One region of the Methylobacterium sp. V23 genome, then DNA from elsewhere that is predicted to be linked to it. Evidence: predicted binding sites of a transcription regulator. Region 1 holds the regulator's gene; the other holds the start of a gene.

Region 1 (7,227 bases):
GCCCTCCTGATCACCGTCACGATCCTCGCCCTCTCGATCGTGGCCCGCTTCGTCATCAAGACCGAGCGGTCGCGCTGACCACCCGCGCGCCGCCCGTCTCCGCTCCTTCGACCGATAGGATCTTGAACCGATGAACGCCGCCCCCGGGATCACGTCCGCGCAGCTCACCGGACGCCACAAGGCCGACGAGTCCTCACCGGTCCGCATCGCGGTCAAGGACCTGAACTTCTACTACGGCAGCTTCCACGGCCTGAAGTCGGTCAACCTCAACTTCCACGACCGCCAGGTCACGGCGCTGATCGGCCCGTCGGGCTGCGGCAAGTCCACCCTGCTGCGCACCTTCAACCGGATCTACAGCCTCTATCCGGACCAGCGCGCGGAAGGGGAGATCCTCCTCGACGGCCAGAACGTGCTGGATTCCAAGGTCGACCTCAACGAGCTGCGCTCGCGCATCGGCATGGTGTTCCAGAAGCCGACCCCGTTCCCGATGTCGATCTACGACAACGTCGCCTTCGGCCTGCGCCTCTACGAGAAGCTGCCCAAGGCCGACCTCGACGTGCGCGTCGAGGAATCCCTGCGCAAGGCCGCCCTCTGGGACGAGGTGAAGGACAAGCTCAAGCAGTCCGGCATGGGCCTCTCGGGCGGCCAGCAGCAGCGCCTCTGCATCGCCCGCACGGTGGCCCAGCGCCCCGAGGTGATCCTGTTCGACGAGCCGACCTCGGCCCTCGACCCGATCTCCACCGGCCGCATCGAGGAGCTGATCGAGCAGCTGCGCTCGGAATTCACCATCGTCATCGTCACGCACAACATGCAGCAGGCGGCGCGCATCTCGCAGTTCACCGCCTTCATGTATCTCGGCGAGCTGGTGGAATTCGGCCCGACGACGCGCATCTTCATGAATCCGGAGAAGCGCCAGACGCAGGACTACATCACCGGCCGCTTCGGCTGATCCTCCGCCGGCCGGGATCGGCCCGCGCCCCACATCACCGCCAGGGCGGGCACCGGACAGGCGGGCCCGATCGAGGAGCGAGACCCATGCCCGACCACATCGTCAAATCCTACGATACGGACCTTGAGGACCTGCGCCGCTCGATCTCCGAGATGGGCGGCATCGCCGAGAAGATGATGACCGAGGCCGGCGAGGCCCTGGTGCGCCGCGACGCGCCCCTGGCCCAGGCGGTGATCGCCGCCGACACCCGCCTCGACACCCTGCAGCGCGAGATCGAGGAGCGGGCGATCCTGCTCATCGCCCGGCGCCAGCCCCTGGCCATCGACCTGCGCGAGACCGTGACGGCGATCCGGGTCTCGAACGATCTCGAGCGCATCGGCGACCTCGCCAAGAACGTCGCCAAGCGCGTCGTGGCGATCGCCGACCAGATCCAGCCGCAGAAGATCGTCATCGGCGTCCAGCACATGAGCGACCTGGTGCAGGAGCAGCTCAAGGACGTCCTCGACGCCTATGCCAGCCGCGACATCAAGGCGGCCCTCGGCGTCTGGGAGCGCGACGACGCCATCGACGCCCTCTACAATTCCCTGTTCCGCGAGCTCCTGACCTACATGATGGAGGATCCGCGCAACATCTCGTTCTGCACGCACCTCCTGTTCGTGGCCAAGAACATCGAGCGCATCGGCGACCACACCACCAACATCGCCGAGACGATCCACTACCTCGTCACCGGCGAGAACCTGCTGGCCGAGCGCGAGCGCCCGAAGAACGACGCCTCCAACTACGCCACCGTGGACATGCCCGGCGCGGCCTGACCCCGTGCCGGTCTGATCGAAAGCGCACGATGAGTACGCGTATCCTGATCGTCGAGGACGAGGAGGCCCTGACCCTTCTCCTCCGCTACAACCTCGAGGCCGAGGGGTTCATCGTCGACTCGGCCGCCCGCGGCGACGAGGCGGACCTGCGCCTGCAGGAGCAGGTGCCCGACCTCGTCCTGCTCGACTGGATGCTGCCCGCCCTGTCGGGGATCGAGCTCTGCCGCCGCATCCGCGCCCGACGCGAGACCGAGCGGCTGCCGGTGATCATGCTCACGGCGCGCGGCGAGGAGGGCGACCGCATCCGCGGCCTGGGAACCGGCGCCGACGACTACATCGTCAAGCCGTTCTCGGTGCCCGAGCTCCTCGCCCGGGTCCGCGCCCTGCTGCGCCGGGCCAAGCCCGCCCACGTCGCCAACCTGCTGGTGGCCGGCGACATCGAGCTCGACCGGGTCAGCCATCGCATCCGCCGGGAGGGCCGCGAGATCCATCTCGGGCCGACCGAGTTCAAGCTCCTCGAGTTCCTGATGCAGAGCCCCGGCCGGGTGTTCTCCCGCGAGCAGCTCCTCGACGGCGTCTGGGGCCACGACGTCTACATCGACGAGCGCACCGTCGACGTCCATGTCGGGCGCCTGCGCAAGGCCCTGAACCGCCCGCGGCAGAGCGACCCGATCCGCACCGTGCGCGGCTCGGGCTATTCCTTCGACGAGATGTTCGAGACCGAAGCCGAGTAGCCGGGCCGAGTCGCTGGGCTGAGCCGAGTCGCCGGGCCGAGCGGCCGGCCCCGCCGCTCAGGCGAACAGCATCGTGTCGGTGGGCAGGTGGACGGTGAAGGCCTTGCCCTCGTCGACCCAGCCCGGACCGGCGACGCCGTGATTGATGCCGTTGGCCTCCTCGGCGCTGCCGGCGAAGTGATGCTGGCCGGTCTGGGTGTTGTAGAAGCGCTCCAGGGTCAGGCCGCCGGGGGCGCTGGCATCGGCGTAGGCCTCGAAGGCCACGCCCTCGTACTTGTAGCTCGGCGCGGTCTTCAGGACCTGGTCCCGCTCGGACACGCTCGTCGTGAAGAAGTGGGCGTTGGAGACCGTGTCGAAGAACCGGAACACGTCCACCGTGTCGGCGCCCTTGGCCGGGGCTGCCCAGGCGGTGCCCTCGTAGTTGAACCACGGCAGCGTCTGCTGGATCTGCGCCTTCTCGGCGGTGCTCGTGGTGTAGAAGTGATCCCCCGTATGGGTGTCGTAGAACCGATACACCGCCGTGACCGCCGGGGCGGTGGAGGCGGCGACCGGGCTCGACGGTGCGGCCGCGGCCATCACCGGGGCGCTCGGCGCGCCGTACAGGGCCTGGATTCCGGCGAGGTCGCCGGCCGCCAGGGTCTTGATGCTGGTGTTGAGGACGGCGTTCATCACCTCGGGCTTGGTGTTGTAGTGATCGAGGCCGAGCGCGTGGCCGATCTCGTGCAGCGCCACCAGGGAGAGATCGACGTTCTGGGTGCTGACCACCCGCCCGCCGGAGACGGCGTGCCAGCCCTCGCCGCTGTCGAAGGTGATCTCCACCGACTGCATGCGCTGGCCGCTATAGGTATAATGGGCATAGCCCAGGGTGTCGCCGAGCCCGTCGATTCCCCCGAGGGTGACGTCGATCTGGGCGCTGGCCGTCGTGGCCACCTGCTGGAACGCGATGTTGGCGGCCGCCGCCCAGGTGGCGAAGGCGGCCTGGAGAAGGCTCACGAAGCTGGTGGGAATCGTGCCGTCGACGGCCCAGGTGACGGTGCCGCCGCTCGTGCCCGCCGCGCCCGTGCCCCAGCGCGGACCTTCCAGCGCATAATCCCCCATTGCCTGCCCTCCCGTCTCTTCGGGCCAGGGTCGGCGGCAGAGGTTGCGAAATCCTTACCGCACCCGCCGCCGCGTGACCGGGCGGCGCGTCCTCAGACGATGCTGCGCACCACGCCGCCATCGACCCGGAGGGCCGCGCCGCTGGTGGCGCTGGCGGCCGGGCTGCAGAGGTAGGCGACCATGCTGGCCACCTCCTCGACGGTGGCGAGACGACCGATCAGCGAGGTCGGGCGGTGCTCGGCCACGAAGGCCCTTCCGGCGGCGTCGAGGTCGACCTCGCCCCCGGCTCCGCCGTCCTGCCCCTGGGCCATGCTCTTCATGAACTCGGCGACGCCCTCCGACAGGGTCGGCCCCGGCAGCACGCTGTTCACGGTGACGCCGCTGCCCGACACGGTCTCGGCGAGCCCCCGCGCGACCGCGAGCTGGGCGGTCTTGGTCATTCCGTAATGCACCATCTCCACCGGGATGTTCACGCCGGATTCGCTGGAGATGAAGACCACCCGGCCCCAGCCGCGCTGGACCATGCCGGGGGTGTAGGCCCGGGCGAGGCGCACGCCGCTCATCACGTTGGTGTCGAAGAACCGGCGCCAGTCCTCGTCCGGGATCTCGAAGAACGGCTTCGGCTCGAAGATGCCGGTGTTGTTCACCAGGATGTCGATGTCCGGCAGGCCGGAGACCACCCGGGCCGCCCCGTCCGGGTTGGCGACGTCGCCGGGTGCCCCGATGAAGCCGGCATGGCCGGTCTCGCGCTTGAGGCGCTCGACGGCGTCGCGCACCCGCTCCTGCGTCCGCCCGTTGATCGCCACGTTGGCCCCGAGCTCGCCCAGCGCCTTGGCGATGGCGTAGCCGATGCCGCTGGTGGAGCCGCTGACGAGGGCGCGCTTGCCGGACAGGTCGAGGTTCATGGGATCGTCCTTGGGAGAGGCTCTGCCCGGGTCAACGCGCAGGACGGGTCCTGGTGCGATCGCGGCGGATGCGTCAGGCGCCGGGCTGGCGCCGCAGCACGCTGGTCACCGCCCCGAGGCTCGCCAGCGCGACGGCGCACCACAGGGTCGCGCTCACCGGTCCCGCCGGCGGGCCGCCCTGGTGCAGGCCGAAGATCACCGCCACCAGGGCCGCGCCGAAGGATTGCCCGGTGAGGCGGGCGGTGGATTGCATCCCGCTCGCCCCGCCGCTCCGGTCCCGCGGGGCGCTGGTGATGATGACCTTGTTGTTGGGCGACTGGAACAACCCGAAGCCGAGGCCGCACAGGGTCAGGCGCCAGGCGATGTCAGGATGCGACGCGCCCGCGGGGAGCAGGGCAGTCGCCGTCAGGCCGGTGGCCATCAGGGCGAGGCCGAGGCCGCCGAGCAGCCCCGGGGCGTAGCGGTCGGCGAGGCGCCCCGAGATCGGGGCCATCAGGGCGATGGCCAGGGGCCAGGGCGTCATCAGGAAGCCGGTCTGCGTCTCGGAGAGGTGCAGCACGTCCTGGAAGTAGAAGGGCAGGGCGGCGTAGGCCATCATCTGGGCCGCGAAGGAGGCGACGGAGCTCGCCATCGACAGGGCGAAGGCGGGGATCCGCAGGAGATCGACGGGCAGGAGCGGGCGCGCCAGCCGGGTCTGGGTCCAGACGAAGACCGCGCCGATCGCCAGGGCCGCCCCGATCTCGGCCAGCGCCACGCCCCGGGTCGCCGGGTCGCCGAGTCCGTCGACCCCGATGATGAGCAGCCCGAAGGTCACGGCGTTCAGGAGGGCGCTGCGGATGTCGAAGCGCCCGCCGTTCCGCGGCGTCACCGGCAGGGTGCGGGCACCCACCGTCAGGGCGATCAGCCCCACCGGCAGGTTGACGAGGAACAGCCACGGCCAGCTCGCCACCGACAGGATGGCGGCCGCCACGGTCGGACCGGCGGCGGAGGCCATCGCCACCACCAGGGCGATGTTGCCGACGCCGCGCCCGATCATCCGCTGCGGATAGATGAAGCGCACCAGGGCGGTGTTCACGCTCATGATGCCGGCGGCCCCGAGCCCTTGCGCGATCCGTGCGGCCACCAGCGCCTCGAAGCTGGGCGCGAAGGCGCAGGCGACGGAGGCGGCCGTGAACACGGCGAGGCCGGCGAGATAGATCCGGCGATAGCCCAGGATGTCGCCCAGGGCGGCCAGGGGCAGCAGGGCGGCCGTCACCGCGATCTGGAAGCTGTTGGTCACGAAGATCGCCGCGGAGGGCTCGACCCCGAGGTCCTTGGCCATCACCGGCAGGGCGACGTTGACGATGGCCCCGTCGAGCACCGCCATCGTCATGGCGAGGCCGATGGCAAGAAGTGCCAGCATGCGCTCGCGCACCGGAATGCCGTCCGTCCCGGGCTCCGGCGCCGTCTTGTTCGGGAGCTTCCTGCTCCCGGATGGGTCTCGGCCCTGGGTTGGGGCTTCGTCCGGGCGGGAATGTCGGCCGCGCGGATCCTGGCCGGGAGCGTCGGTGGTCATGGCCGAGCCCTGGGACGCGGCGCCGGAAATCGCAAGGGCCGGGGAAACGCGGCGTGTCCTTTGTCACGGGGAGCGAGCGACGCCGGGGCGGAACCTGCGCTATGTCAGCCCGGTGCGTAAGACTGCGCGCCGTTGCCGGGACCCCACATGGACGCGCTCCTCAAACTCTCCGCCCTGCTGCTGGCCGCCCAGCTGTCCGTGGCGCCCGCCACGGCGCAGCCGACGTCCAACGAGACGGCGCCCCTCGGCATCGCCCTGGAGGGCTTCGCCTACCCGTATCCGGTGTTCTACCTCGAGCGGACGCGCGACGGCGAGCGCCAGCGCCTCGCCTACATGGACGTGCCCGCGCAGGGCCAAGCCAACGGCCGGACCGTCCTGCTGCTGCACGGGCGCAATTTCCCCTCGAGCTACTGGCAGCCGGTGATCCAGGCGCTGACCCGTACGGGCTATCGGGTGCTAGCCCCGGACCAGCTCGGCTTCGGCAAGTCGGCCAAGCCCGTGGGACCCTACACCTTCGACGCCATGGCGGCCGACACCGTAGCGCTGCTCGACTCCCTCGGGCTGGCGCGGGTCGACGTGGTGGCCCATTCCATGGGCGGGATGCTGGCGGTGCGCCTCGTGCGCAATGCCCCCACCCGGGTCAACAGCCTCGTCCTCGAAGCGCCGATCGGCCTGGAGGATTATCGCTTCACGGTGCCGCCGGTCTCCGACGCCACCCTGCTGCGCCTGGAGGGCGATGCCACGGCGGAGTCCTACCGTCGCCAGCTGATGACGAACTACGCCCTCTCGCTGCCGGCCTCCGCCGTCGAGCCCTTCGTGTCGCTGCGCGAGCGGGTGAAGGGCTCGGGCGAGTATCCGCGCTGGCTGCAGTCCTTCGTCAATTCCTACCAGGCGATCTGGGGGCAGCCGGTGGTGCACGAGATCCCGCTGATCCAGGTCCCGACCCTCTTCATCATGGGCGAGAACGACCACAACGCGCCCGGCAAGCCCTTCGCGCCGGAAGCCCTCCGGGCCGGCATGGGGCACAATGCCGAGCACGCGCGGACGCTGGCCGGCCAGATGCCCAGCGGCCGCGCCGTGGTGCTCCCGGGGATCGGGCACCTCGTCCACATGGAGGCGACGGACCAGTTCAACACCCTGACGCTCGAATTCCTCGACGGTCACTGAGCGCCGG
Region 2 (7,227 bases), on a different contig from region 1:
CTGGATCCCGTCCTGGCGCGCCGGCTCGAGCCGCGCGCGCCGCATCCGCAAAAGCGCCTGGATACGATCGGCCGCCTGAGCGCGGCCGGTATCCCCGTGATGGTCATTGCCGCGCCGATCATCCCCTCGCTCAACGACCACGAGCTCGAGGCGATCCTCGGTCAGGCCCGTGCCCTCGGCGCCCAAGAGGCCAGCCACGTGCTCCTGCGCCTTCCGCTCGAGCTCGATGACCTGGTGAACGACTGGTTCGCCGAGCATTACCCGGGCCGGCAGCGCCACGTCATGTCGCTGGTCCGCGCTGCGCGGGGCGGCAAGGCCTATGACGCCGCCTTCGGCACGCGGATGACCGGCACCGGCGCCTATGCCGACCTGATCCGCCAGCGCATGCGGCTTGCCCGGCTGCGCCTCGGCTATCCTGAAGTCCGACGGCGCCTGCGGACTGACCTGTTCAGGGTTCCGACGGACCAGTTGAGCTTGTTCTGAGGTCATAGGCGCGCGTGAAGCTCAGGCGATGATGGGGCGAGCGGCCGCGGCGTGCGAGGCCGGCGAGGTGCGTGCGCGTGCCGTAGCCGACATTGCTGGCCCAGCCGTAATCCGGGTAGCGCCCGGCGAGCCGACGCATCAGGGTATCGCGGAGGGTCTTGGCCACGATGGAGGCGGCGGCGATCTGCGGCACCAGACGGTCGCCGCCCACCACGGCGCGGCCCGGGAGCGTGAGACCGGGAATCGCGTCGCGGCCGTCGACCCAGACCGGTGCGTCGAGGTGCAGGGTGAGGACCGCGCGCCGCATGGCGTCGAGGGTGGCGGCGCGGACGTTGATCCGGTCCACCAGGGCGCGCGACCCGGCCGCCACCGCGACGCGGGCTCGCGCCCGGATCAGGGGGGTCAGCGCCTCGCGCTCGGCCGCCTTCACGCGCTTGCTGTCGTCGAGGCGCGCCAGCAGCTCGGGCGGAAACGCGGTCGGCGCGAACCACACCGCTGCAACGATCACCGGACCGCAGAGTGCGCCGCGCCCGACCTCGTCGCAGCCGATCACGGCCGGGTAGGTCTCCGCCAGGCGTGGGTCGAAGGGCGGCATCGGGAGGGGTCCGGGGCAGGGGTTGCCCTCTTCCCCTAGCCTGCGTGGGGAAACGGGTCCACGCGTCAGCCGAGTTCGACGATGCCCCGCGGAGCCGTCCCCGCTGCCCGGGCCGGGGCCGGCGTGCTGCCATGGGCGTGGGCAATGTTGTCGTAGAACTGGCGCGCACTCTCGGCCCAGGTGTAGCGCAGGGCTTCGCCGCGACAGCGCTCGCGCGGAATTGCCAGCGCAGCCAGGGCGGCTGCTCGCAGATCCTGATCGAGGACGCCGGCACCGGTCCGGCCGATGACGTCGAGGGGCCCTGTGACGGGGTAGGCGGCCACCGGCACACCACAGGCGAGGGCTTCGAGGAGCACGATTCCGAAGGTGTCGGTCAGGCTCGGGAACACGAAGACGTCGGCGGCGGCGTAGAGGGCGGCCAGCGCGGCGCCCGTACGGGTGCCCAGGAAACGGGCTTCCGGCGCGATACCTGAGAGGCGCGCTCGGTCCGGGCCGTCGCCGACGACGACCTTCGTGCCGGGCAGGTCGAGGCGCAGGAACGCTTCGAGGTTCTTCTCCACCGCGACCCGTCCCACGGACAGGAAGATCGGCCGTGGCAGACCGGCGAGGTCCGCCAAGTCCGGCGCTTCCGGCGGGCGCGGGCGGAACAGCTCGGTATCGACGCCGCGCGTCCAGCGCATCAGGTTGGTGAAGCCGCGGGCGTCGAGGTCGCGCTCCAGGGAAGGGGTGGAGACCATGGTGCCGTTGGCCGCTCCGTGAAACCGGCGCAGCCAGGCATAGCTCCAGGCTTCCGGCACGGGGGCCCGGGCGGAAAGATATTCCGGGAAACGGGTATGATAGCTCGTGGTGAACGGCCGGCCGTGAGCGAGGCAGTATCGCCGCGTGGCATAGCCGACGGTCCCCTCGGTGGAGATGTGGACGTGGGTGGGCCGCAGATCGTCCCAGAGGCGGGCCACGTGCCGCTTGGTGGCGTAGGCGAGCCGGATCTCGGGATATCCCGGGAGGGGAAGGGACGCGAAGTCCTGGTGGGTCAGGAACACCGGGTCGAAGCCGTAGGCGCCCCCCGCCGCGGCCATGTTCTCCAGGGAGCGGACGACACCGTTGACCTGCGGATGCCAAGCATCCGTCGCGATGAGGAGCCTCACGCGACCGCCCGGGCCCCTTCGGGCCGCGGATGGCCGACCAGCTCGGTGCGCGCAGCGCGGGCGCGTAGCAGGCTCGGATAGTGCAGCACCTCCATGGTGCCGTCGTAATGCTCGACGATGGCGGTACAGGATTCCACCCAGTCGCCGGTGTTCAGGTAGGTCAGACCGTTGATCTGCCGGTTGGCCGCGTGGTGGATGTGACCGCAGATCACCCCATCGGCTCCGACGCGCTTGGCCTCGGCGCTCAGCAGTTCCTCGAACTTGCCGATGAAGCTGACGGCGTTCTTCACCTTCAGCTTGGCCCAGGCCGAAAGCGACCAATAGGCGAGGCCGAGGCGGCGACGCACGGTGTTGACGTAGGTGTTCACGAAGAGCGCGAAGGTGTAGGCGCCGTCGCCCAGGAACGCGAGCCACTTGGCATGGCGGACCACCATGTCGAACTGGTCGCCGTGAATGACGAGGTACCGCTTCCCATCGGCCGCCTCGTGCACCCGCTGGTCGGCGATCTCGATGCCGCCGAAGGTCATGCCGATGTAGTCACGCAGGAATTCGTCGTGGTTGCCCGGCACGTACACCAGCGTCGAACCCTTGCGCACCTTGCGCATGAGCTTCTGCACGACGTCGTTGTGGCTCTGCGGCCAGTACCAGCCGGACTTGAGTTGCCAGCCATCCACGATGTCGCCGACGAGGTAGATGACGTCCGCATCGTAATCACGCAGAAATTCGAGCAGCAGATCGGCCTGGCACCCCTTGGTGCCCAGATGCATGTCGGACAGGAACAGGGTCCGGACGCGGGTCGTCTCAGTGTCTTCGCCCACGTTCGCCTCCGGGACAGCCTCCAACGTCATGAGCCAAACCGGATTCCCGTATCAGTTTGATGACGTTGGCCCCGTGAGACCGCGCGCCTTCTGCGCCGCGACGTAAGCTATTCTTCCACAAAAAAAATTTTGATTTGCGACCAAGTATTTCGGGTTTTCCTTTCTGGCAGAAGCCGGGCATAGTCCCGCTCAAGGTGCCCCACCGGGCGGCGTTCGAGAACGCATGACCGGAGCCCATCGAGGCGAACTAAGGGTGCCGTCCCCGGGGACGACGACGCTGAAACGGCCCAGCGGTCAGCGCGTGTCGCGCGACCCGGCCCATGGAGAAGAGGCTTGAGGTATTCGGTGGCGCGCGCGGCGACGGGCGTCGGAGGGCAACCTTCGGCGCGGACGGACATGGGTCCCGTTTTCTTCCCGGGTCCCGTTTTCGTCCCCGGTCCCGTTTTCGACCTATGTCGCGCGCGAACGAGTTCGTCCCGCGATTCATCTGACCAGCGGCCGTCAGGAGCACTCGGGACCGTCCCGGGGCGCTCCGTGCGATCCGCCCCAACCCTCGGCGCACCATTGTCGCCGCACGCAAGCTGCGTGTCGGCGCTATTCTGAGAAACGGAGAAAACACCATGGCGGCAACGCGACGTCCCGGCCGGAACCATCTGTTCGTCCCGGGCCCGACGAACATTCCGGATCGCGTGATGCGCGCGATGATGGTCCAGTCCGAGGACCACCGCTCGGTGGATTTCCCGGCGCTGACGAAGCCTCTGTTCGAGGAGAGCAAGGCGGTCTACGGCTCGAAGGACGGCACCATCTTCCTGTTCCCGGCCTCCGGCACGGGCATCTGGGAATCCGCGCTGTCGAACACCCTGTCGCGCGGCGACAAGGTGCTGGCCGCCCGCTTCGGCCAGTTCAGCCACCTCTGGATCGACATGGCCCAGCGCCTCGGCCTCGAGGTCGTGGTGCAGGACGAGGAGTGGGGCACGGGTGCGAACCCGGAGCGGATCGGCGAGGCCCTGCGCGCCGACAAGAACCATGAGATCAAGGCCGTCATGGTGGTCCACAACGAGACCGCCACCGGCGTCACCAGCGATATCGGCGCCGTGCGCAAGGCGATCGACGCCGCCGGCCACCCGGCCCTGCTCTTCGTCGACGGCGTCTCCTCGATCGGATCACTGCCGTTCAAGATGGACGAGTGGAAGGTCGATTGCGCGATCGCCGGCTCGCAGAAGGGCCTGATGCTCCCCGCCGGTCTCGGCGTGATCTGCGTCAGCCAGAAGGCGCTCAAGGCCGCCCACACCTCGTCGGGCCAGAACGATCGCCTGGCGCATGTCTACTTCGACTGGGCCGATCACCAGAAGCAGAACCCGGCCGGCTACTTCCCCTACACCCCGCCGCTGCCGCTGCTCTACGGCCTGCGCGAAGCCCTCGCCTGCCTCAACGAGGAAGGGCTCGAGAACGTCTACCATCGCCATCACGTGCTCGGCGAGGCGACCCGCCAGGCCGTGGCGGCCTGGGGCCTGAAGACCTGTGCCAAGGAGCCCAAGTGGAACTCCGACACCGTGACGGCCATCCTCGTGCCGGAGGGCGTCGATGCCGCCGCGATCATCAAGCACGCCTACGTGCGCTACAACCTGGCGCTCGGCGCCGGCTTGAGCCAGGTCGCCGGCAAGGTGTTCCGCATCGGCCACGTCGGTGACATGAACGAGCTGTCGCTCCTGGGCGCCATCGCGGGTGCCGAGATGGCCATGCTCGACCACGGGGTGAAGGTTCAGCCCGGCTCCGGCGTCGCTGCCGCGTCGAGCTACTTGCGCGAGAACCCGCTCTCGAAGTCCTGATCCGACGTGCCGGAGCGGACACGCCCGCTCCGGCACACCCGAAGTCCTTATCCGTGACGTGCCCTCACCGCGGCGTGTCTAGTACGTGTCTTGGCCGGATCGGCCAGAGGATTCCATGACGAAGAAGATCGTGTTCCTCGACCGCGAGTCCCTGGACGCCAAGGTCCGTGCGTTCTCTTTTCCGCACGCGTACGTCGAGTACGAGTCGACCTGGACGCCGGAAGAGATCGTCGAGCGCCTCAAGGGGGCCGAAATCGCGCTGATCAACAAGGTCCCGATGCGGGCCGAGACCCTGAAGCAGTTGCCCGATTTGAAGCTCATCGCGGTGGCCGCCACCGGCACCGACGTGGTCGACAAGGAAGCCGCCAAGGCCCAGGGCATCACCGTCGTCAACATCCGCAACTACGCCTTCAACACCGTGCCTGAGCACGTGATCGGCCTCATGTTCGCCCTGCGCCGGGCGATCGTGCCCTACGCCAACTCGGTGCGCCGGGGGGATTGGGCGAAATCGACGCAATTCTGCTACTTCGACTACCCGATTCACGACATCGCCGGCTCGACCCTCGGCATTGTCGGCTACGGCGCGCTCGGCAAGTCGATCGCCAAGCGGGCGGAAGCGCTGGGCATGAAGGTCATCGCCTACGACGTGTTCCCCCAGGAGGGTCTCGTCGACTTCGAGACGATCCTCACGGAATCCGACGTCATCACGCTGCACGCGCCGCTGACGCCCGAGACCCGCAACATGATCGGGCGTGAACAGCTCGCGAAGATGAAGAAGCACGCGCTCCTCATCAACACCGCCCGCGGCGGCCTCGTGGACGAGGAGGCCCTGGCCGAGGCCCTGAAGGCCGGCACGATCGGCGGCGCCGGCTTCGACGTGGTGATGACCGAACCGCCGAAGAACGGCAACATCCTCTGCGAGCTCGACCTGCCGAACCTCATCGTCACGCCGCACGTGGCCTGGGCCAGCAAGGAGGCGATGCAGATCCTCGCCGATCAGCTCGTCGACAACGTCGAGGCGTTCGTCGCCGGCAAGCCCCAGAACGTGGTGTGACGCGGGTCCGCGCTCCCCACCGTCGCGGGGGCGCATCGTGATCGCCGAAGCGATCGACCAAACCGAGATCAAACGCCAGCCGCGCCGAGCGCGGGACCGACAGGGATCCTGAGACAATGAAGAAGCTGCTGTTCCAATTCGACACCGACGCCGTCCCGAGCGTGTTCGACGTGGTCGTCGGCTACGATGGCGGCGCGGATCACATCACCGGCTACGGCAACGTCACCCCGGACAATGTCGGCGCCCTCGTCGACGGCACGATCTACACCCGCGGCGGTTCCGAGAAGAAGTCGACGGCGATCTTCGTCGGCGGCGGCAGCATGGCGGCCGGCGAGGCCGTGTTCGAGGCGGTGAAGAAGCGTTTCTTCGGCCCGTTCCGCGTCTCGATCATGCTCGATTCCAACGGCTCGAACACCACGGCGGCCGCGGGCGTCGCCCTCGTCCAGAAGGCAGCCGGTTCGCTCCAGGGCAAGAAGGCCGTGGTACTCGCCGGCACCGGCCCCGTCGGCATGCGCTCGGCCGCGCTCCTGGCCCAGGAAGGCGCCGAGGTCATCCTGTGCGGCCGCTCCCTCGACAAGGCGCAGGCCGCCGCCGATCAGATCAACACCCGCTTCAAGGTCAACATCAAGGCCGCCGAGACCCCCGACGCGGCGTCCCGTGCGCAGATCGTCAAGGGCCAGAACCTCGTGTTCTCCGCCGGCGCGATCGGCCTCGAGCTCCTGCCCGAGGACGCCTGGAAGGATGAGGCCAGCATCGAGTTCGTGGCCGACTACAATGCGCAGCCGCCCCTCGGCTTCGGCGGCATCGAAGCCATGGACAAGGGCAAGGACCGCCACGGCAAGAAGGTGTTCGGCGCCCTCGGCATCGGCGGCCTCAAGCTGAAGCTGCACCGCGCCTGCGTCGGTCAGCTCTTCGACAACACCGAGCAGGTGCTGGACGCCGAGGCGATCTACGCCCTCGCCAAGAAGATGGCCTGATCGCCATGGCCGCGAAAGAGAACGCCGCCAACGAGACCATCCAGACCTTCCTCGACGGTCTGGCCAGTTCGGCGCCCACCCCCGGCGGGGGTGGCGCGGCCGCCATCTCCGGCGCCATGGGTGCCGCCCTCCTGAGCATGGTCTGCAATCTCACCATCGGGAAAAAGAAGTACGTCGAGGTCGAAGACGAGCTGAAGCAGATCCTCGGTCAGTCCGAGGCGCTGCGTACCGAACTCACCGGGATGATCGCCGACGACGTCGAGGCATTCGACGCCGTGATGGGCGCTTACGGGCTTCCCAAGGTCACCGACGAGGAGAAGGCGGCA

The links. The regulator PhoB, encoded in region 1, activates phosphate uptake and scavenging genes when phosphate is short. The targets are predictions, from matches to a motif close to TGTCATNNANCTGTCAT.
Region 2: a site for PhoB is predicted at 3,090-3,106, ahead of CRT23_RS10790 (UDP-2,3-diacylglucosamine diphosphatase). Genes of this name have one in related genera too.

The regions. Positions count from the first base shown of each region.
Region 1 is NZ_PDHT01000019.1:61,213-68,439, forward strand. Features, by position in the region: gene pstA (phosphate ABC transporter permease PstA) at 1-78, shown strand, start outside; gene pstB (phosphate ABC transporter ATP-binding protein PstB) at 131-949, shown strand; gene phoU (phosphate signaling complex protein PhoU) at 1,036-1,761, shown strand; gene phoB (phosphate regulon transcriptional regulator PhoB) at 1,791-2,495, shown strand; gene CRT23_RS17910 (matrixin family metalloprotease) at 2,553-3,593, opposite strand; gene CRT23_RS17915 (SDR family oxidoreductase) at 3,686-4,498, opposite strand; gene CRT23_RS17920 (MFS transporter) at 4,572-5,900, opposite strand; gene CRT23_RS17925 (alpha/beta fold hydrolase) at 6,201-7,220, shown strand.
Region 2 is NZ_PDHT01000009.1:86,276-93,502, reverse strand. Features, by position in the region: gene CRT23_RS10805 (PA0069 family radical SAM protein) at 1-483, shown strand, start outside; gene CRT23_RS10800 (ribonuclease HII) at 449-1,078, opposite strand; gene CRT23_RS10795 (glycosyltransferase family 1 protein) at 1,144-2,223, opposite strand; gene CRT23_RS10790 (UDP-2,3-diacylglucosamine diphosphatase) at 2,220-3,041, opposite strand; gene CRT23_RS10785 (aminotransferase class V-fold PLP-dependent enzyme) at 3,662-4,870, shown strand; gene CRT23_RS10780 (D-2-hydroxyacid dehydrogenase) at 4,986-5,924, shown strand; gene CRT23_RS10775 (NADP-dependent methylenetetrahydromethanopterin/methylenetetrahydrofolate dehydrogenase) at 6,041-6,901, shown strand; gene fchA (methenyltetrahydrofolate cyclohydrolase) at 6,907-7,227, shown strand, end outside.